3 regions of the Paenibacillus sp. FSL R7-0331 genome follow, and region 1 is predicted to be linked to each of the others. Evidence: riboswitches for the same ligand, from Rfam matches in the RefSeq annotation. Region 1 holds a riboswitch; each other region holds the start of a gene.
What was found. Region 1 has a riboswitch for thiamine pyrophosphate ahead of R70331_RS01720 (ABC transporter substrate-binding protein). Riboswitches for the same ligand answer to the same signal wherever they lie in the genome.
Positions count from the first base shown of each region.

Region 2: another riboswitch for thiamine pyrophosphate. It lies ahead of R70331_RS13050 (ABC transporter ATP-binding protein); the one in region 1 lies ahead of R70331_RS01720 (ABC transporter substrate-binding protein).
Region 3: another riboswitch for thiamine pyrophosphate. It lies ahead of R70331_RS09930 (thiamine phosphate synthase); the one in region 1 lies ahead of R70331_RS01720 (ABC transporter substrate-binding protein).

Region 1 is NZ_CP009284.1:392,373-399,765, reverse strand. It holds gene R70331_RS01745 (sensor histidine kinase) at 1-516, opposite strand, end outside; gene R70331_RS01740 (response regulator transcription factor) at 513-1,187, opposite strand; gene R70331_RS01735 (EAL domain-containing protein) at 1,288-2,325, opposite strand; gene R70331_RS01730 (pyridoxamine 5'-phosphate oxidase family protein) at 2,534-2,971, opposite strand; gene R70331_RS01725 (hypothetical protein) at 3,209-4,666, shown strand; TPP riboswitch at 4,738-4,848, shown strand; gene R70331_RS01720 (ABC transporter substrate-binding protein) at 4,978-6,042, shown strand; gene R70331_RS01715 (thiamine-binding protein) at 6,099-6,389, shown strand; gene R70331_RS01710 (ABC transporter permease) at 6,386-7,147, shown strand.
Region 2 is NZ_CP009284.1:3,138,428-3,145,820, forward strand. It holds gene thiM (hydroxyethylthiazole kinase) at 1-797, opposite strand, end outside; gene R70331_RS13040 (ABC transporter substrate-binding protein) at 1,253-2,317, opposite strand; gene R70331_RS13045 (ABC transporter permease) at 2,314-3,090, opposite strand; gene R70331_RS13050 (ABC transporter ATP-binding protein) at 3,071-3,829, opposite strand; TPP riboswitch at 3,951-4,053, opposite strand; gene R70331_RS13055 (TetR/AcrR family transcriptional regulator) at 4,120-4,716, opposite strand; gene R70331_RS13060 (DHA2 family efflux MFS transporter permease subunit) at 4,912-6,426, shown strand; gene R70331_RS13065 (amino acid ABC transporter substrate-binding protein) at 6,587-7,393, shown strand, end outside.
Region 3 is NZ_CP009284.1:2,432,835-2,440,227, forward strand. It holds gene R70331_RS09915 (S-layer homology domain-containing protein) at 1-877, shown strand, start outside; gene R70331_RS09920 (NUDIX hydrolase) at 956-1,381, opposite strand; gene R70331_RS09925 (SDR family oxidoreductase) at 1,604-2,473, shown strand; TPP riboswitch at 2,555-2,656, shown strand; gene R70331_RS09930 (thiamine phosphate synthase) at 2,773-3,411, shown strand; gene thiS (sulfur carrier protein ThiS) at 3,408-3,611, shown strand; gene R70331_RS09940 (thiazole synthase) at 3,664-4,428, shown strand; gene thiH (2-iminoacetate synthase ThiH) at 4,468-5,583, shown strand; gene R70331_RS09950 (fumarate hydratase) at 5,721-7,376, shown strand.

The DNA of each region.
Region 1 (7,393 bases):
GATCTGCATCACCATGAAGCCTTCACCCGCATCCGCACGGTCGCCGACAAAAGCGACAATGGCCAGCGGCTGCCGCATCGCCGCCTCCTTCATGAAGGCGATGGCTTCAGGCGCATTCCACTGCGCAGGGATCCTGTCCGTACCCAGCTGTTCCTGAAGCTGAGGATCATCCGGGGAATGAATGAACCGGGTCTGTCCCTGACTGTCCACCCAGAACACTGCGGCCAGCGGATAGCTGCCGCTTAACTCCTTAAGCCGGCGGTCAACCGCTTCCGCCGTCTGACCGGAAAGCTCCAGCGCCTCCTGATGCCATTGCTTCTCCAGGACACTGATGTTGGAATACAGCTCATATTCCTCCGGCGGCTTATCGGCTGCCGAGATACTGAACAGGTTATAGCCCGCAAAGGTAAGCGGAATGCCGACAGGAATAAACAGCAGGGCACCCATGATGATCAGGAGATACCTTGAGAGCAGGGACTGCCGGCGCCCGTTCTGCTCCTTTTGCCTGCTGCTCATGCCCTCACCCGGTAACCGATCCCCCGGACCGTCTCAATGATCTCCGGGGCAGCCGGATTAAGCTCCAGCTTCTCACGCAGATAGCGGATATGTACCATCAATGTCTTATCCCCTTCAATATATGCCTCGCCCCAGACAGCTTCATAGATCTGTTCTTTGGTCAGAATCTGCCCGAGATGGCGCAGCAAAAAGGTAAAAATCTGAAACTGCTTGCCGGTGAGCAGAATTTCCCGGCCCGTTGCAGCCTCTTGAATAACATTGTTGCCCTCATAAACAATAAGATGCTTAAGGGCAAGCGCTGCCGGCTCGGCAGCGCCGGTGCGCCGTAAAAGAACTTCAATCCTGGCAGCCAGCTCATCGGGATGGAACGGCTTCGTCAAATAGTCATCCGCGAACTCCAGACCCTGCAGCTTGTCGTCTATGGAGGTGCGGGCGGACAACATCAGAACCGGCAAGTTAGGATAGGCCCGCTTCAGCCGTTGACCTACGGTGAAGCCGTCAAGCCCGGGCAGCATGACATCCAGAACAGCCAGCTGGCAGCCTGCTGCCGCCTCTACAGCACCCTCGCCGCTCTCCAGCCAGCGGACCGCATACTTTCTTTCCCGTAAATCTGCTGACACCGCGTTACCGATATCCCGGTCATCTTCCACATACAGCAGTGTAATGCTCATAGTACCTCCATTTCTTTTTGCGAAACATTCTAAGTTCGTAAATAATCCCCGGGCCGGCGGATAGACCGCGTTTGCTCCGGGGAATATGTACATCGTATGGTTATGCGCTGAATCCGAAGTCGGCCGGCGGCTTGTCCAGCGGTTTGCCGAAGAGATAGCCCTGGGCAAGCTCAATGCCGATATCCCGGCAATACTGGAACTCCTCGCGCCGTTCTATGCCTTCAGCCAGCACGCTGGCCCCGAAGGATCCGGCACGGCTCAGGATATCGCGAATCGTATTCTGCTTGCGTTCATCCTGATCACAGTAGCTGATCAGATTGCGGTCAATCTTCACATAATCCGGCTGGAGGCTGGACATAACCTCCACAGTCGAGTAGCCTGCGCCGACATCATCCAGCGCAACCCTCATTCCCTGTCTACGGTATTCGGCAAAAATCGCCTGTAGATGATTCATGTTGCTGATTTTCTCTGTCTCGACCACCTCGAACACGAAGTCCTCCGGGTCCTGATTCAGCCTGGCAATCGTTTCAAAGGTATGGGTAAGACAAAAATTGGGATTATAAATAGATGAGGGCAAAAAATTAACGAAACGCTTGATGCCTCTGGGCAGCAGTCTCGCACTGGTCTCAATCGCTGAGATCCGGGCAGCACGGTCTAAGAAAGAATGAAAGCCGGTTTGGCGGGCAATCTCAAACAGCTCGTAGGGCTGGAATGCGCTCCCCTCAGGCAGCGGCCGCAGCAGCAGCTCAAAGCCGACAATCTCTTCGGCAAAGTTGACAATAGGCTGCATGTGGCTGGTAAAATCATGGTTTGAAATGATGGAAATAAGATTGTCATTGGCAAATCTTATTTCTAACTGCTCCAGGGAAACCCAGCGCTCTGCCGTCATCCTGTCTGACCTGCCGCTGATGCACAGCATCAGGGAAGTACCGGCTTGCTTTTGCAGCAATTCCAGCAGCTTCAGCAGCTCAAAAAGCGCTTCTCTGGAAGCATACTTGATCATTCCCGTATTCTTCACTCCTGTAAACTCTACTCCTGAAGCTCTTAACGCGGAGGCAAGTACAAAGGTACACGGCTTAAACCGGATTTCCCCTTCATCCTCCACAGGCTCTATTGCAGAGCAGTCCCTACAGTTCATAGACATCCTCCCTCGCATCAAATGTCGAACCTTTAGTGAAGCCATTATATCATGATTTACCAATTTCCAGCCATGTGGCGCCACAAAATGACATCCTTAACTAACGCTTGCAGACACATGCTATTCACCGCTAAAAAGCCACCCGCTGAACCGGAGTCCGCAGGTGGCTGTATTCTTCGAGCTGCTAATGAAACTCTCCCGCCAGCTGTTATCTTCCTGCCGAAACGGAGGGCTGCCAGACGCCGTGCTCTTTATTTTTACCCATATACTCAATCCGTGTCGGCTTCAGCTCAAGCACTACATAATCCGGGTCCTCTGGTCCCTTGAACCATTCCTCCAGCGACTTGTTCCAGATTTTGGAGCGCAGGCCGTCGTCCTTGCTGACATCAACCCTGGCTTCGATCTCCAGCACATCCTTGCCGCCGCCCTGCTCATATCCAAGCAGCAGAAAAGCATTCGGATTATCCTTTAGCTCCTCCACCTTATGTGTTGTGCGATTGGTAGCCAGATAAATATTCAGTCCGTCATGAAATACCGCCATATAACGCACCTTAGGTTTGTTGCCGGCCTCGATCGTGCCGAAGGACCCGAACTTGTTGTCATCCAGCGCCTTGATGATAGTCTGCTCCAGCTCATTGTTATTCATGGACGAAATAGCTCCTTTCAGAAATCACGCAGATATACATTTATATATCCGCATTCACAGTTTGGATTTATCATACAATTAATCGTGCTTATTATAGTGTACCCCCTTCAATGACATTGAATCCGGGACAAAGCGATGAACGGACACCGCTGTACCGGTTCCGCTTAGCGTGGCTGTCTGCAAGTTAGGGTAATACTACACATGGCGATATTCTGATAAATAAGGTGGAACCTGCTTATGAATAGGCTTGAGGCTGAAGCTTCCGAACCGATGTTACATACTGTACTGCTGCAGTTTATTTTTCCTTTCTCCATTAAAAACGGTGAGGATGACAAGCTGATCCGGCAGCTTAAGCAGGACGGCTTCACACGCTTTTTTCTGGACAACAAGGAGCTTGAGGATGCTTATTACGGAGAAGGATACTGCGTGTCACATGAAAAAATGGAGCGCAGCTACCTCCCCTTCGCAGCCCATGTGCTGTTTCCGCGGGAAAAGGATAAGGACTCCTTCCGGCGCTTCTCCAAGGCACACGACCTCCCCTGCAGTCTGGAAATGCCCGGCCGCTCCATCGCCTTCCGGGTGCTGTCGACCGATATGTTCCTCTGCCCGTTTCAGCTGGGCTTTGTGACCATAAGGGTCCGCATTGAGGAGGATACGCTGCCTTTCAGTGTGGCCCTGGAATTCGCAGACCGGTTCCGCACGCTGGAGGACGCCAACCTGCAGGATAAGGGGACCTCCGTTCATTACGGTGACAGCTCCTATGATGAGGTCGAGGATTTTGTATTTGATTACCTGGTGCCTACCCTGAAGCCGTTTTTGGACCAGTCAGAGCTGGACGGCGCTTATTTCGAAACCCTGCCCTTCTTTGTTGATGAGCGGATGATGGTACAGGGATTTTACGGTTTGGAGCGCGGGGAGGAGGAAGAAATCGGAATGGAGCTGAAATTCCGCGCCTCCCAGCTGGATGGTCTGGACGAAAACGGCCAGCCTTATATGAGTGCCAGCAATCCGGACTATATAGCAGACTATTGCAGGGAGCATTCCTATAACCGCTGGGGTCCGGATACCTGTTACATGACCAATGAGCAGACCTTTTGCTGTCTGAGCAAGGCTAAGCCGGAGATTGCCGTCCAGCTGGCTAACCAGATGTACGGGGAGTATTACTACGGGCTGCTGCTGAGCCTTTTTCACAAAATCGTGCTGCTGAAGCTGTCCAATCTGCATTCCCGCCTGCGCATTGACCGCGACTATGATGAAATTGAGAATCTGATCTTTCTGATCAATAAGTTTTCGGCCAAATTCTATTTTATCGAGCTGATTTCGCAGTCGCAGGGCCGGGAGATTTTTTTCCAGCTGCGGAAGGTCTACGGCAATGACGCCTTATTCGGTGAAGTGAAGATGACCCTGGACGACCTGTTCCAGTATCAGGATAAATTCCAGGCTAAACGCCGGGATACGCTGCTCATGATCCTTACTATATTTACGGTGGTCAGCGGGATTTACGGGATGAACCAGGTCATTGAGGACTTGAAGGCTCCGATTGACTGGAGCAAGCTGCTGGAATACTCGCCTTTTGAATATCTCGCGCTGTTCGTCACGTTCACAGGAATTTCAGTCAGCATTTTCATGACACTGAAAGAGCTGCGGAGCAGCATCCGCAGCCGCCGCAGGAAGCGGTATTACTCCAAGGAATAGGGAGATTGCTACTGGACAACCCCAGGCGGTGCGTCTATAATACAGCGTAGAATAAGCAATACCCGATAACTTCATAGAACCAGGGGTGCTGGAATTGGCCGGCTGAGATTGTATCCCATAAGATACTGACCCTTATACCTGATCTGGATAATGCCAGCGTAGGAATCTTTAATTGCTTCCCGGCCCCCTGAGGCCGGAGCCTGCAGCCTTGCGCAACTGACTGGCGTCCCGATGAATCGGGGCGCTTTTTTTGCATATCAGATTTAGAAAAGAGAAGACTAGGGATTGCTGGAAGGAGTGAATAAAGGGAAATGGGAGTCAAAAAAAGCTTAATGCTCAGCCTGACCTGCATGCTGGCTCTGGCCATTGCCGGATGCGGCAGCAACGGGGCAAACGGAGATAACGGGGGGAAAACAGCCGGGGGAAACGCTTCTCCGGAAGCTTCTGCCGGAACAGCTGCGGATGTACCGGCTGAGCTTACCAAGATTAAGGTCGCACTGGATTGGACGCCGAACACGAATCATACCGGGCTGTATGCGGCCAAGGAGCTGGGGTATTACGAGGAAGAAGGCCTTGATGTAGAGATTGTCCAGCCGGGCGCAGCCGGAGCCGATACGATGGTGCTTTCGGGCGAGGCGGCCTTCGGGATCAGCGCCCAGGAAGCACTGACGCTGGCCCGCCTGCAGAACGTGCCGCTAGTATCCGTTGCCGCCATCATTCAGCATAATACTTCCGGATTCGCTGCACCGAAGGACCGTAACATAACATCTCCTAAAGATTTTGAAGGCAAAACCTACGGCGGCTGGGGCTCGCCGGCTGAGGAAGCAGCCATGAAAGCCATCATGGACCCTGAGGGCGGGGACGTGAAGAAGGTCAAGCTGGTGAATATCGGCGAAGCTGATTATTTCACGGCTGTGAAGCGCGACATTGATTTCGCCTGGATCTTCTACGCCTGGACCGGGATTGAGGCCGAGCTGCGCGGCGAGCCGCTCGATATGCTCTATCTCAAGGATTACGCGCCGCAGCTTGATTACTACACGCCGATCCTGACGACCAGCGAGAAGGAAATTGCCGAGCGCCCTGAGCTGGTGAAGGCCTTCCTCAAAGCGACGTCGAAAGGGTACCAGTACGCGATTGACCAGCCGGAGGCGGCAGCCGATATTCTGATCAAGGCCGTGCCGGATCTTGATCCGGAGCTTGTCCAGGCCAGCCAGAAATGGCTCAGTCCCAAGTACAAGGATGACGCTGCCCGCTGGGGTGAGCAGAAGGCTGAAATCTGGCAGAATTACGCCGACTGGATGTATGGCCTGAAGCTGCTGGACCAGCAGCTTGATGTAGAGGCTACGTTCACTAATGCGTTTTTGCCGGCGGAGTAAGTTCATATTGAGAGCTGGCTGATATCCAATACATTATATTGAGAGGATTGATTATTGTGGCAAACACACTGCTTAGCATTCAGGTTATCCCTAAAACACCGAACGGCGAGGACTCCATCCCTTATGTAGATACAGCAATCGAAGTCATTCAGAAATCCGGCGTGAAGCATCAGGTAAATCCGCTGGAAACAACGATGGAGGGTGAAATTACCGAGCTGCTCGAGGTGGTCCGTCAGATGCACGAAGCGCTCGTAGCTGCAGGCAGCCCAAGCATCATCTCCCAGATTAAAATCGCCCATAACCCGAATGGCATCAGCATGGACAAGCTGACGGAGAAATACCGGTGAGATCAGCCTTCAGGCAAATATGGCCGCCCTTAGTGGCGGTCATATTGTTTCTGGGGATCTGGCAGGCTGCGGTATCGTTATTTACCATCGATCCGTTTTTTCTGCCGGGTCCGGGCGCGGTCGCCCGTGCTTCCGCAGATAATGCCGCCAGTCTCTGGTCGCACACGGCCGCGACGCTGCGCCTGACCCTGATCGGCTTTCCGATCGGCGCAGGGGTCGGACTGATCGTAGCGCTGCTGCTGCATCTGGTGCCCTGGCTGAAACGGGCCATCTATCCGCTGCTGATCCTCAGCCAGAATGTGCCCTCCATTGCGCTCGCACCGCTGCTTGTTATCTGGTTCGGCTTTGACCTGCTGCCGAAGATTATGCTGATCATACTCGTCTGCTTCTTCCCTGTCGCCGTTGCTGCCATGGGCGGCCTTGCGCAGAGTGACCGGACGATGATGAATTATATGAAGATGGCCGGTGCAAGCAAGTGGCAGATCTTCACCAAGCTGGAGCTGCCCGGCTCCCTGCCCGCCCTGTTCTCCGGCCTGAAAATCTCCGCCACCTATGCCGTAATGGGCGTAATTGTCGCGGAATGGATCGGCGCGGACAAAGGACTGGGCTACTACATGCTGCTCCAAAAGTCAGCCTACCGTACAGCTAATCTCTTTGTCGCTATCACTATTATCGTATTACTGAGTCTGGTGCTGTTCGCAATCATCGCTATAATCGAGCGGTGGCTGGTGCGCTGGAAGCCGCGGGAATCGGAATGAGGACAGTTGCGGCTGGTCTTCGGCAGAATTAGGTGGATTTTCGCCTGTTAATTTGCTTCGGTCAGGGCCTGGGGCGGGTTTAGTTGGATTTTTGCCGGCTAATTATACCCTTTCGGCCTAACAGCAGCATTTCGGGCGAGATCAAGCTGCCTTTTTCCACCTAATTGCCGATGTTAGACGAATATTGTACGATTAGGTGGACTTTTTCCCACTAGCTATTAAGTTAATCCTTGGTTATCCATAAAT
Region 2 (7,393 bases), 2.7 Mb from region 1:
TATGGGTTGAACCGTTCTATCCGTGCTCTCTGTCTGTACAGCTCCGGTGTAACTGCTGACAGCTGGTTCAGGAACGCAATCTGGAAGGCTCCCGTCCCCTGGCCTTCAGTCTGCTCTGCGGCAATTTCTGCTGCGACACCGTAGAAGGAGAGGGCTTCAGCGGCCGCCTCCAGCCAGTTTCCTTCACTGGCAGCCAGAAATGCGCCGACAACGGCGCTCAGCAGGCAGCCGGTACCGGTAACCTTGGTCAGAATAGAATGGCCGTTACTTACGACAAAGGTGCGGCTGCCGTCAGTAATGACATCTTCCCGGCCCGTAATGATGACCACACAGCCGAGCTTGCCGGCGGCTTTGTTGGCCAGTGCAATAACATCACCGTCGCCTGCACCGGCATCTACCCCTTTGCTGGCCCAGTGCTCGCCTGCCACGTTGGCTACTTCAGCGACATTACCGCGCAGTGCGGTAAGCTGCATGGCCTGTACCAGCTTTTGCGTGACTTCGCTGCGGTAAGCAGTCGCCCCGGCTCCCACCGGGTCAAGCACCAGCGGAATACTGTGCTTGTTGGCTGATTGTCCGGCGAGAATCATGGAGGCAATAGCCTGTTCATTTAAAGTGCCGATATTCAGCACTACTGCACCAGACATGGCGGCTACATCCTCTACCTCTTCACGCGCATCTGCCATAAAAGGGGAGGCACCGAGCGCCAGCAGCCCGTTAGCAGAAAAGTTGGCAACAACGATATTCGTAATATTGTGAACGAGAGGATTGAGCTCGCGCACTTTGGCTAAGTAGGACATGATGATTCCTCCTAATGATTGTTATTGAAAGTTTAGGCTCATTCCAGAAAGCTGATGTTTTACATAGTTGTATTCTGTGCAGTTAAAAGTTTAGATGGAGCCCGTTCGGCTGCAATAACTGCACTCTGTGCAGCTAAAAATAGAGAAATGAAGGAAAATCGTGAAAATCCATGATTTTAAGTGTACGAAGTGCAGTTATATCTAAAAAATAGTGAATTTGCCCGGATATAAGTGTACAAAGTGCAGCTAAAAGTTAAACAGCAGGGGGCGTGAGTGGAGATTAGATTAATTGGGCGAATAGCGCAGCTATGCCCGATATTCTATGGAAGGGCGGCCACCGTTCCGGGCACTGGTATGATTACCGCCACAGTTCTTCTCCCGCATAATGGATACCCCCGTTTAGACTCCGCCATAATTGGAGCTGACTCCATCACAACCGCAGCTTGCCTTACAGATTACAAATTCACAAAAGCCTCATCACTGTTCGTTTCACCTGACAGCAGCCCGTTCCCGGACAGCCAGTCCGCCACCCGGCTCCACGATTCCGGAGTCTGGTGCCCGAAGGGCTGGTCTCCGGCATCCATCAGCGGCAGCAGAATATCAAGGCTCTGCTCCTCGATCTGCGGGTCGAGCGGGGCGGTGCTGTCCTCATGGTCCAGCAGAATCTGCAGAGCCTCCTCAGGGTGCTCCTGCACGAACTGCTGTCCTTTACGGGCGGCGTTCATGAATCTAATGTAATACTCTTTGGAGTTCTCTAGGCTCTGCTCCCCGGTTACCAGCACCAGCTCATAGTAGTCGGGTACACCGAACGCTGTGGGATCAATGGAAGTAACAGGATGCTGCTCCTTGGCCAGAATCAGCTGCTCATGATTAATGAACCCGCCGATAATGGCATCGACCCGGCCGGTTGATATGGCCGGAATCAGGTCAAACCCGACATCTATCAAAGTCAGGGACTGCGGATCGCCGCCGTCATGCTCCACCATAGTCTTGAGCATCGCTTCATAGAGCGGGATAGAGGAATAGCCGGCGGTTTTACCGGTCAGATCCTTTGGACTCAGAATCCCGCTGTCTGCCGGGACAAGCAGATGATTAAGCGGATGCTGGACGAGTGCAGCAATCGAAACGACCGGAATCTGCGCTGACCGGGCCATCAGGACCTGGGGCTGATAGCTGAGCGCCAGATCTGCCTTGCCTGCGGCAGCAAGCTTCAGGGCATCATTGCTGTCAGCAGGCATCTGCAGCTCAACCTCCAGCCCTTCATCCGCGAAATACCCCTTCTCCTGTGCGGCATACAGAAAAGAGTGCACCGCGTTAGGATACCAGTCAAGCATGACTGTCAGCTTGTGCGGCTGGTCGTTGTCAATGCCGGAAGCTGCCGTTTTTGCTTCACCTGTACTACTATCAGCTGCCCCGCTGCAGCCGCTGGCAACAGCAAGCAGGCTGATAAGCAGCATGAGCAGATAGGTATTACGCTGGTGTTTTGGTGATAATCTGGAATAATTGCGTATTGTGTTCATCTTCGTAGTCCTCTTTTCTTCAGAATAATGATTTCAGCAGCACAGACACAGAGAAACAGCAGAATCCCCAGGACAGACAGCAGGCCCACAGCGGCGAACAGCTCTGCACTGTGCAGATTGCCGGCCATGCGGCGGCTGTAATAGCCCAGTCCCCGGCTGCCTCCAAGCCATTCGCCGATTGTTGCGCCAATAACACAGTAGACGACAGACAGTTTCAGTCCAGAGAAATAAGCGGGGAGCGCCAGCGGAATTTGCGTCTTGAGAAGCAGCTGCCAGCGGCTGGCTCCAAGTGTCAGAAGCAGCTCCCTGTATTGCCCGCCGCTCTTAAACAGACCGTCATAAGTACCTACAACGACCGGAAAAAAGGCTGTGAGAAAAACAACGGCTACTTTGCCCCCGAGCGTATAGCCGAACCACATTATAAAAACCGGGGATAGGGCAATCAGGGGAATGGTCTGGCTGACAATCAGCAGGGGATAGACAGCCTTGGCCAGGGCTGGAAGCAGATGCATGCCGATCCCCAGCAGCGTACCGCAGCTTATAGATAGGGCGAAGCCGAGCAGGATTTCCTCCAGCGTTGCCGGCAGATGGAGGCCGAACAGCAGCTCACGCTGCGCTATCACTGCATTCCATACAGAGGATGGTGCAGGAAGGATAAAGGCAGGCACGCGGCCGTAACGAACGCCTGCCTCCCAGCCGGCCAACAGGACCAGTACCAGCAGGACTGAAGGGGTGTAGGCGGTAAGCAGCCGCTTAATATGCACAGTTCCCATGCAGCCTCCGCTCCAGCTCCATCCGCAGGGCAATGAACTGCGGCTGATAGATCATCTGCCCGCTTCTTGGCCGCGGCAGCCGGACTGCCATTTCCTCCAGCCCGCCGCCGCTGTGCATCAGATAGATCCGGTCACTAAGCAGCAGCGCTTCCTCCAGGTCATGGGTGATGAACAATACGGTCCGCTCAAGTCCGGACCACAGCTCCAGCAGCCATTGCTGCAGCCCGCGCTTGGTCAATGCATCCAGGGCACCAAAGGGCTCATCCAGCAAAAGCAGTTCAGAGCCGGAGGACAGGGTCCGGGCCAGTGCAGCCCGCTGGCGCATGCCGCCGGACAGCTCATGGGGATAGGCAGCCTCCGTACCGGACAGGCCGAGGCTGTGCAGCAGGCTGCGAATCTGCTGCACGGCGTCTGCTTTGGTACCGGATTGCTTAAGCTCCCAGGGCAGCAGGCAGTTGCCTTGGACCGTCCTCCATGGCAGCAGCAGATCCTGCTGGGGCATATAACCAACCCTGCCAAGCCGTGAAGCAGCTTTGAGGGAGGGCTCGCCGGCCAAGCTGACGGCTCCGCCGGAAGGCTCAAGCAGTCCGGCAATAATTTTAAAGAGAGTACTTTTGCCGCAGCCGCTGGCACCAGCAACCGAAATGAATTCTCCGCGCCGGATTTTCATTGACAGCTCTGCGAATACCGGCGGCTGATCAGCTGTATAGGAGTAAGATAAATTAGAAACAGATAACATGAGAGCAGGCAGACCTCCTAGTCATACAAAAGACATTACACGCAAAAAGACCCCACTATTTCCGGAGGAAATAATGGGGTCTGAAAGATACAGTTGAGCCGGCCTGATAGCAGCCGTTCTGTTCATTTCTGCTCCACTTCCCTCCGCTGGTATAATCCAGATCAGGTTCCAAGGGTCCGGAGCTTAAGCTCCGTCTCAGTCGGCCGACTCCCCTAGTGAAATAACAGGTCGATATGCAATTCGTAATTGCTAATTAATATACCATAACTTGGAGGTTTGTAAAGGGAGGGTTATAGATTCTTCCGGATTCCGGCCACGAACAAAGCCAGAATCCCTTCAGTAATCTGCTCCTTCGAAGAGCTGTGCTGCTTCTGCTGATACAGATAAAGATCCGGGCTGAGCACAGCAATCAGCGCTGTGGCCGTGAACTGAGGATCAACCGCACTGATCTCACCGGCAGAGGCGGCGCGCTTTAACAGCTCGGCCAGAAATCCGTTCAGCCTGCGGAAAAAAGGATGCTCAAACTGGGTAAGCTGCTTTTTGCCGGTGAACTCTGACTTAATGAACAGCAGGAGCTCGGCAAACTGTTCGATAAAGCTGACAATCCGGCTTATACTGCTGTGCAGGTGATCGAGTGCACTATTTTCAGTTCCGGGGAGCTTAAGCTCATGCTCCAGGCCGGACAAAAATGTCTCTGTGCTGTCCCTAAGCAGCATGGAACAGATTTCACCCTTGTCTTTGAATCTGCGGTACAGCGAGCCCTGGCCGATGCCGGCCCGTTTGGCGATGGCGTGCATACTGACCGCCTCCAGTCCGTTTGCTGTAAACAGCTCGCGGGCAGCCTCAAGAATACGCTCTTTATATGGATCTGCAGCGTTAGCATTCATAATGATATAAGCCTTCCTTTCTTTAAAAAGAGGTTAGAACGCAGCGGAATAAGATATATTTGACACAGCGGACAATTGTCCGTAGACTGTTAATGAACTTACGGACAACTGTCCGCATCATAGATATTATATCCAGAGAACGGGACTGCGGTCAATGAAGCCTGCACCCCGTACAGGTACAGGGGGATAAGAATTATGGAGGGTGTAATGAAGGAAGAGGCTGATTTTCGTCTGTCGGCCATACTGGTGCCGCTACTGGCAATCATTCTGGGTGTATTTATGGTCGTGCTCGACAGCACGGCAATGAATGTGGCGCTGTCCACTCTGGTGGAGGATTTTCATACCGATTTAACGACATTGCAGTGGATTGTAACCGGCTATATGCTGGCACAGGCCTCGGTTATTCCGTTGTCCGGCTGGCTGTCAGACCGGTTTGGGGCCAAGACGGTCTTCCTGACTGCGGTTGTCGTGTTCACTATAGGGTCCATTCTGTGCGCAACGCCTAACAGTGCCGAGTGGCTGATTGCCTTCCGGGTGCTGCAGGGAATCGGCGGCGGATGTGTCCTGCCGGTAGGCATGGCTTATGTGTACAGGCTTGCACCGAAGAGCAAGGTTGGTATCGTAATGGGTATCATGGGCATACCGGTGCTGTTTGCTCCGGCAATCGGACCGGTCATGTCAGGCTGGCTGGTTCAGTACCATTCCTGGAGATGGATTTTTCTGATCAACATTCCGATCGGTATCCTCTGTCTGCTGATCGGCCTGCGGAAGCTGCCGAACGCAAGGCGCAGCCAGGTTCCAGGAATGGACAAGCTGGGCATGGTTCTGGGTCCTCTTGCCTTTGCTTCCCTTACCTATGGGGTAAGCCAGGGGGCAGAGAGCTGGACGTCTGGCAAGACACTGGTTGGCTTGGCGCTGGGGCTGACTGCCCTGATTGCTTTTGTTATTGCTGAGCTGCGTTCAAGAACCCCGCTGCTGGAGCTGCGCATCCTGCGTTCGGTAGATTTCAGTACAGGGATTCTCGTCCAGTGGATTGCCCAGTTCGGGCTGTACGGCGCGTTATTTCTGCTTCCGCAGTTTCTGCAGCAGGCCCGCGGGTTCGGAGCCTTTGATACCGGGCTGACCCTGCTGCCGCAGGCCATTGCCTCCGGGCTGATGATGCCGCTCGCCGGGATTCTTTTTGACAGAATCGGTGTGCGCTGGCTGGTGGTCTGCGGACTTAGCCTTGTCTCCGGCGCATTGTATCAGTATTCCCATGTGGATCTGACTACACAGAGCCGCGACCTGATCGTGCCGCTCATTATGTGCGGGGCCGGGATGGGCCTGATGATGATGCCGATGAACACCCATCTGCTCAATAAAGCACCGATACAGCTGGTCAACAGGGTAACATCGCTGACCAACTCCATGCAGCAGGTTATTAATTCGCTTGCAGTATCTGCGCTGGTTACCATTCTTACCTCCAGAGCAGCGGCGCGCGGTGCAGAAATGCAGGCGGAGGCGTTAGCATCTGGAATTGATCCCGCTTCCGTTTCACCCGACGTGCTGAAGCAGGCTACACAGACTGTGATGGCCCAGGGCTTCGCTGATACCTTCCGTATTATGATTTTTGTCGCGCTGGGCGGTGCTGTCCTCGGGCTGCTGCTGCGGCGGGGCCGCAAAGGCGGAGAAGACGGTTCCAGACCGCAGGCGGAAATGATGCACGGCTAGTTTGAATCAAAGCTCCCTATGTTTATATCCCCGGCGGCACCACTACAGGTGCACGGGGATTTTTTGTGCTGATGCTGAATGAAAGGGAAAGGAATAGCCTCCATTGGGCATGATAAATCTAATCTGTAACAGCTAAACAGAGGATAAGGAGGAGTATCCAATGAAAAAATGGGCGCTTGCACCGGTGCTGCTGCTGGGCATTGTCCTTGCGGCATGCGGCAGCAATGAAAACAATAATGCGGCTGAAGGGACAACCGGCGGCGCGGATGTAACAGCTGCTCCAGCAGAGCAGAACAGTCTGGAAACGGTAAAAGCTTCCGGCAAGCTTAGAGTAGGCAGCGAAGGCACATACTCTCCGTTCACCTACCATGATGCAGACGGAACGCTAACCGGTTTTGACGTGGACATTGCCAGGGAGATAGCCAAGCGGCTCGGCGTGGAAGCGGAGTTTATTGAAACCCAGTGGGACGGTATTTTTGCCGGGATGGATGCAGGGCGCTTTGATGCTATTTTTAATGAGGTGTCCATTACGGATGAGCGGAAGGTGAAATATGATTTCTCTGAACCTTATGTAGTGTCCAAAGCGGTGCTGATTGTAGGGGAGAAGAACGAGGATATCAAAAGCTTTGCTGACCTCAAGGGTAAAAAAGCCGGCCAGTCGCTGACCAGCAACCTGTCTGACATTGCACGCGAGAACGGCGCGGAAATTGTGGCGATAGAAGGCTTTAATCAGGCCATTGACCTCCTGATCTCCGGACGGATAGATGCTACAGTTAACGACGGATTATCCTTTCTGGATCTGAAAAAGCAGAAGCCGGATGTGCAGATCAAGCAGGTTGATGAAATGGCCGAAGGCTCGCGCAGCGCTGCCGTGTTCCTGAAGGGCAATGAGGAGCTGGTGCAGGCGGTGGACGGGGCGCTCGCAGCAATGAAGGAGGACGGAACCTATCTTGCCATTTCCGAGAAA
Region 3 (7,393 bases), 2.0 Mb from region 1:
TAAAGATGTATATACTAATGCGGCAACTGCGGTCATAAGCTTTACCGGAATATCCGGAGCTGAGCAGGCGGCAGCGCATTATGCGGGATACTATTTTACGGCAACTGCTGAGACAGCACCTGATCCGGCTAATCTTTATATACAGAGGTTACCTGATTTATCCAATTATTCGTTCCCGATTGCTCCCAAGCATCTGCAGGACTATATGACTGTAATTCTGTATGATGTAAACAACAAAGCCATAGGCTATAAGGCTATCAAATTAGATCTGAAGGCCGTGTATTCAACGCTGAATGAGCCGGTTGAGCGTTTTAGTGAAGGAGTCACAATCACCCGAAGCCTTGAGAGAGGTTTTATTAACGACAGAATAGCGATCAGGGAAGAATTTGCAGCACAGCATCCAGAAATTCAATACTTCACATACTCGGCGAATACCGAGCTGCCTTATGTGGTGGATGCGGATAAGGATTTCAATGTTAAGAGTCTTTCGGCCCAATCACATTATTTGCAAGGGGTAACTGATATCGTATACGGGTATTCCAATGAGAGCTTTGCTGATTACCAAGCCCCTTTCTATACCGTTCAAGATTTTGAAGAGCAGTATATGATTATTTTTTATAATAAAGATATGCATGTGACCGGTTATTATCAGGGCCCGTCTATCCTTACTGACCAGCAGGCTGCTGATACCGTTGCTTTCAAAATCGATCAGCTGCCTGAAGCAGAAAAACTCACCCTTGAGGATGAGCCGGCGGTTAATTGGGTGTACCGGAGATATTCCAACCTGACTGAAGCTCAGAAAGAGCTGGTCAGCAAAGCAAACACGGACAAAATCATTGCACTAAAAACAGCAATAGACAAATTAAAGCTTGGTTAGGAAAGAAAGTCTCTATCTGCACATCAAAGACCGCTGCCCTCAAAGGCGCGGTCTTTTTGCCATATAAACTTTACCGCGCTACAACAGCTCCTCCATAGCAAAAACACCGCTCCGCTCGAATTCAGCGAGGATTCCCGGAGGCAGCAGCTGCTGAAGCTGGCTCCGTGTACACCATTGGTAGTCAGCATGCTCCTCGGAGAGAAGGACGATATTATTTTCGCTTTGGCAGTGATAAGTAATAATAATGACCTGTCTGCCGGGATCAGTCAAAAAAGAAGCGGCATACGCAACCGCTCCAACCGTAACGCTGAGTCCGGTCTCTTCGGCGATCTCCCGTTCCAGTGCGTCTTCCAGTCCTTCTCCGAAATCGATTTTTCCTCCCGGACATTCCCAGCTTCCGGCTCCGACTACATCTGCTGCGGCTCTCCGGACTATCAGAATCCGGCCCTGAAACACAATGATTCCTTTGACGGCAACGATAATGCTCCGTGAATTTCTGGTCATACTGTTCTGCCTCCTTCATTCCAGCTCCTCTTCATCCTGATACATTATATCCGCACTTTACGCCGGCAACGACTGATTTTTTTGTTTGGCCGCCTTTTAACTGTGGTAAGTAACATAGCGTGAGCCTAAAGTGCCTGAGATCAGCGCATAAACCAGCAATCCTTAGCCATCCTAAAACGATGAATGACTTCGAGAAGTGCAAAAGCGAAAGGAGAATGGATCATGCCAGAACAAGAGAAAGCCAAGAAAACCCTGCCTCCGCAGGTGCAGAACCAGCAGCCCGGAATTGAGAGTGAGATGAATCCGCTGCCGGAATTTGAGACCTCAGAATATAAAGCAGCCGGCAAGCTGCTTGGCAAGGCAGCACTTATTACCGGAGGGGACAGCGGAATCGGACGTGCGGTTGCCGTGCATTTTGCCAAAGAGGGCGCTGATGTCGTTATTTCCTACCTGAATGAGCACAGTGACGCCGAGGAAACCAAGCGCCAGGTCGAGCAGGAGGGCCGTAAATGTATCCTGATTGCCGGTGACATCGGTGTAGAAGCCTTCTGCCAGGACCTGATCAACAAGACGGTCGAAGGACTCGGCAAGCTGGATATTCTGATTAATAATGCTGCCGAGCAGCATCCTCAGGACAAGATTGAGGACATTACCTCTGAACAGCTGGAGCGGACATTCCGTACTAATATATTCTCAATGTTCTATCTGACCAAAGCAGCCATGCCGCATCTGAAAAAAGGCTCGACGATCATTAATACGACTTCGATTACAGCCTACCGCGGTAATCCGCAGCTGCTTGACTATTCTTCCACCAAAGGGGCTATTCTCAGCTTCACCCGCTCCCTGTCGATGAATCTGGCGGACAAAGGCATCCGGGTTAATGCTGTGGCTCCCGGGCCGATCTGGACCCCGCTGATCCCATCTACCTTTGATGCGAAAAAAGTCAGCGAGTTCGGGGGCACGCAGCCGATGCAGCGTCCGGGACAGCCGGAGGAGCTGGCACCAGCCTATGTCTATCTGGCTTCCAGTGATTCATCCTATGTCAGCGGCCAGGTTATTCATGTAAACGGCGGAGAGATTATTAACGGCTGACCTTCGGAATTTTATGCCGTTTAACCTAGATTTTTCATGCAAAATAGTGTTACTATATACGAAGTCAGCAACAGAATATGATTTTGTCACTAGGGGTGCCGCAAGGCTGAGACGAACATTTGGTTCGGACCCTTTGAACCTGATCTGGTTTATACCAGCGTAGGGAAGTGGATGAGCATTGTATTGCAGCGCCAACGGTCCGGAAATCCGGCTGTTATTTTCTGTATACTGTTTAACCGCCTCCCGCCTGGAGGCGGTTTTTTTGCGTCTTTTTGTGCAGACGAGACACGAAAAGGGAGGTGGACAGGCTGGCAGAAATTCATCTGCTTTCGGACGGAAAGCTTGCTGCAGAGGAGTTCGTTGTACTCGCAGCTGCTGTTCATCCGCAGGTAGACTATATTCATTTACGCGAAAAGAAGCTATCGGCGCAGGAGCTGTATCATCTGGCATTAATTCTGCTGAATGCCGGTGTACCGGCCTGCAAATTGATCATCAATGACCGGCTTGACGTAGCAATGGCTGTGGGAGCAGCGGGTGTCCAGCTGGCCGGGAACAGCCTGCCTGCTGCTGCTGCGCGGCTGGCAGCGGGCTGTTCCCTGCGGCTTGGTTCCTCGGTGCATTCCGCTTCGGAGAGTATAGATGCAGCCAGCCAGGGGGCAGACTATTGCCTTTTTGGACATGTGTATCCTTCAACCAGCAAGCCCGGCCTGAAGGAACGCGGATTGACTCAGCTGAAGGAGGCTGTGCTTGCCGCCAGGACTCCGGTTATTGCATTGGGAGGAATTACGCCGCATAATGCGCCGCATGTGCTGCAGACAGGTGCGGCAGGAATAGCGGTGATGTCCGGTATATGCGGTGCGGCGGACCCGCTCTCTGCTGCGCGGGCCTACAGGAACGCAGTGATGGAGGCGGCCCCCGAAGGAGGTGAGAAAGCATGAATCTGATAGTCAACGGCAAAGCCGAAACGTACAAAGAGAGCTGCCGGACAGTAGCTGATTTGCTTAAACTGCCTGCTTGGAACAAGAGAATGGTTATTGTGGAGCTGAACGGTGAAATTGTTGCCAAAGAGGAATACGATACTATCCTGCTGGGCGAAGGAGACCGGATTGAGATCGTACATTTTGTGGGGGGAGGCTGATTAAGGCCCGCTCCTTGTTCACCGTAATTAATAAATGCAGGAGGGAATTCATATGTCAGATTCTTTAGTCATCGGAGGCCAGTCTTTATCGAGCAGACTGTTTATCGGAACCGGCAAATACAGCCGCAATAGCCTTATTCCGGAGGTAGTGGAGGCTTCGGGCTCTCAGGTTATAACGGTTGCCCTCCGTCGTGTAGACCCGGACAGCAATGATAATATCATCAGCCATATCCCAAGCAGCATGACTCTGCTTCCCAATACCTCCGGTGCACGCACTGCAGAAGAGGCTGTCCGGATTGCCAGATTGGCTAAGGCAACAGGTCTGGGCAACTGGGTGAAAATTGAAGTCATCAATGACCAGAAATATCTGCTGCCCGATAATGCGGAAACGATCCGTGCCACGGAAATTCTGGCTGCTGAGGGCTTTGTGGTGCTTCCGTATATGAGCCCGGATTTATCCGCTGCCCTCCTTATGAAAAAAGCGGGAGCCGCAGCAGTTATGCCGCTTGGATCGCCTATAGGTACTAACCGCGGGCTAAGAACCCGGGAGCTGCTGCGTATTCTGATAACGGAGGTCGATCTTCCTGTCATTGTAGATGCCGGTATCGGCAGGCCGTCTGAAGCGGCGGAAGCGATGGAGCTGGGCGCTGCTGCTGTGCTGCTGAATACGGCGATTGCCACCGCGAGTAACCCGCTGCTCATGGCCTCGGCATTCCGCGATGCCGTAGCTGCAGGCCGCAAGGCCTACCTGGCGGGACTGGGTCCCGTAGAGGAGACCGCATCGGCGTCATCGCCATTAACGGGTTTTCTCGGCTGATAGTGATAGTGACAGGGACCGGCGAAAAGGAGGAATACCATGGGGTTTTATGAGAACGTACACGCTCTTGGCCATCAGGTGAATACAGGCTTATGGGGGCAGTATACAAAGGACGATGTGAAGCGTTCGCTCTGCAAAGAGCAGCTGGATGAGCATGATCTGCAGGTTCTGCTGTCTCCTGCAGCAGCAGACTGTCTGGAAGAGATGGCCTTGAAGGCCAGAAGCCTGACTCGTTCGCATTTTGGGCATGTCATGCAGCTCTTTACACCGATGTACCTTGCAGATTTCTGCATAAATCACTGCACGTACTGCAGCTTCAGCTCTATTTATGATTTTCCGAGAAAAAAACTCAGTCCTGCGGAAGTAAGGAAGGAAGCAGAGGCAATAGCGGCTACTGGAATCAGGCACATTCTAATCCTGACAGGAGAATCGCGGACGGAAAGCCCGGTCTCTTATCTCAAGGAATGTGTGATGATACTCAAGGAATTTTTCTCTTCTGTCAGCATTGAAGTGAACCCCTTATCTGAGGACGAGTATAAGGAGCTTAAGGAGGCCGGTGTAGACGGGTTAACCTTGTATCAGGAGGTTTATCATGAGGAGACCTACCGCAAGCTGCATGTTAAGGGACCCAAGAGAATCTACCGCAACCGGCTGGATGCACCTGAGCGGGGCTGCCGGGCAGGATTCAGGACGGTAAATATCGGGGCGCTGCTGGGGATGCATGACTGGCGGCAGGAGGCATTCCTTACGGCCATGCACGCGAGATACCTGCAGGACAAATACCCGGAATGTGAAATCGGCTTGTCTGCTCCGCGTTTTCGCCCTTTTTTGGGAGAATACAATCCGGAGCACACCGTATCCGACCGGTCTCTGGTGCAGATTATTCTGGCTTACCGCCTGTTTCTTCCCCGGTCGGGTATCACTCTGTCCACGCGAGAACCGTCTGCTTTAAGAGACCGCCTTATCCATCTGGGGGTAACCAAAATGTCTGCCGGGGTATCCACGGAAGTTGGAGGACATACGCAGCAGGGCGGTACGCCGCAGTTTGAAATCTCGGACGGGCGCAGTGTGCGGGAGATCTCCGAAATGCTTAAAGCGGGCAGCCTGCAGCCGGTTTTTAAGGACTGGGATATGCTTGAAGCCGAATTATACTGAACACGGTAGAATTGCCCCGGAATAGGGTAGTTCAATTTTGAAGTAAACCCTTTCATGCCTGTCAGAGTGTGATATGATAATACTAATTGTATCAGACGTAAGACAACCTGCTATGGATGAGAGGAGCCGGAATGAAGATGCAGAATTTCGAAGAGAGCATGTATAATCTGATTGTTGAGACCTCCACAAATTTGCCGGGTGATGTGCGCAGGGCTGTTGCCAAGGGACGTGCACTGGAAGACCGTGCCACCCGTTCGGGCCTGGCCTTGACGACAATTGCCAAGAATATCGGCATGGCCGAGCTTCAGGTATCGCCCATCTGCCAGGATACGGGGATGCCGACTTTTATTATTCATACGCCTGTAGGCGTCAATCAGATTGAGATGAAAAAAGATATCCATAGTGCGGTCATCCGGGCTACAAAGAACGGGAAGCTGCGGCCGAATTCAGTTGATTCGCTGACCGGCGAGAACAGCGGGGATAACCTTGGCGCAGGTACACCGGTCATTCATTTTGAACAGTGGGAAGAAGAGAATATAGACGTAAGGCTTATCCTTAAAGGCGGCGGCTGTGAGAATAAAAACATCCAGTACAGCCTTCCGGCTGAGCTTGAGGGGCTGGGCAAGGCGGGCCGTGATCTGGATGGCATCCGCAAATGCATCCTTCATGCCGTGTATCAGGCCCAGGGGCAAGGCTGCAGCGCCGGCTTCATCGGTGTCGGCATCGGCGGAGACCGGACAACCGGATATGAGCTGGCGAAGAAGCAGCTGTTCCGCAAGGTTGAAGATACGAACCCTGTGGAGGATCTGGGCAAGCTGGAAGATTACATTATGGAGAACGCGAACAAGCTGGGAATCGGCACGATGGGCTTCGGCGGCGAAGTTACGCTGCTCGGCTGCAAGGTTGGTGTAATGAACCGGCTTCCGGCCAGCTTTTTCGTCTCGGTTGCCTATAACTGCTGGGCATTCCGCCGCCAGGGTATTCTGGTGGAGCCGGCAACCGGAGAGATCAGGGATTGGCTCTATGAGCGCGGAACCGGTATTTCCGTCGATGACGCGGGCGGGCCGGTTCCTGTATCCGTGACCGCGCATCCGGCTGCGGCCGAAGCCGGCGTTATTCCCGGGGATGCCGTAATTCCGGCAGCTCCTGCTATGGCAGCGGCAGCTGGTGCCGTGGAACCGGCTGTACCTGATACCGCTGCTGCTGAGGGTTCACGAGAGGTCCGGCTGACTACACCGGTCAGTGAAGAGGATATCCGCAGCCTGCGGGTCGGTGATGTTGTCATTCTGTCCGGAGAAATGCATACAGGACGTGATGCGCTGCATAAATACCTGATGGACCATGACACGCCGGTTGATCTGAACGGAGCAGTTATCTATCACTGCGGGCCTGTTATGCTAAAGGACGATGAAGGGTGGCATGTTAAGGCGGCAGGTCCGACTACCAGCATCCGTGAGGAGCCTTACCAGGGCGATATTATCAAGAAATTCGGCATCCGCGCAGTAATCGGCAAGGGCGGGATGGGTCCCAAGACGCTGAAGGCGCTGCAGGAGCATGGCGGGGTATACCTGAACGCGATCGGCGGAGCAGCACAGTACTACGCAGAATGCATCAAAAGGGTTAACGCGGTTGATTTCATGGAATTCGGTATTCCGGAAGCGATGTGGCATCTTCAGGTAGAGGGCTTTGCCGCCATTGTAACGATGGATTCACACGGCAACAGCCTGCACGCTGATGTTGAGAAGGACTCCGCGGCCAAGCTGGCCCAGTTCCGGGAGCCGGTTTTTAAATAAAATAACTGCTTCAGAAT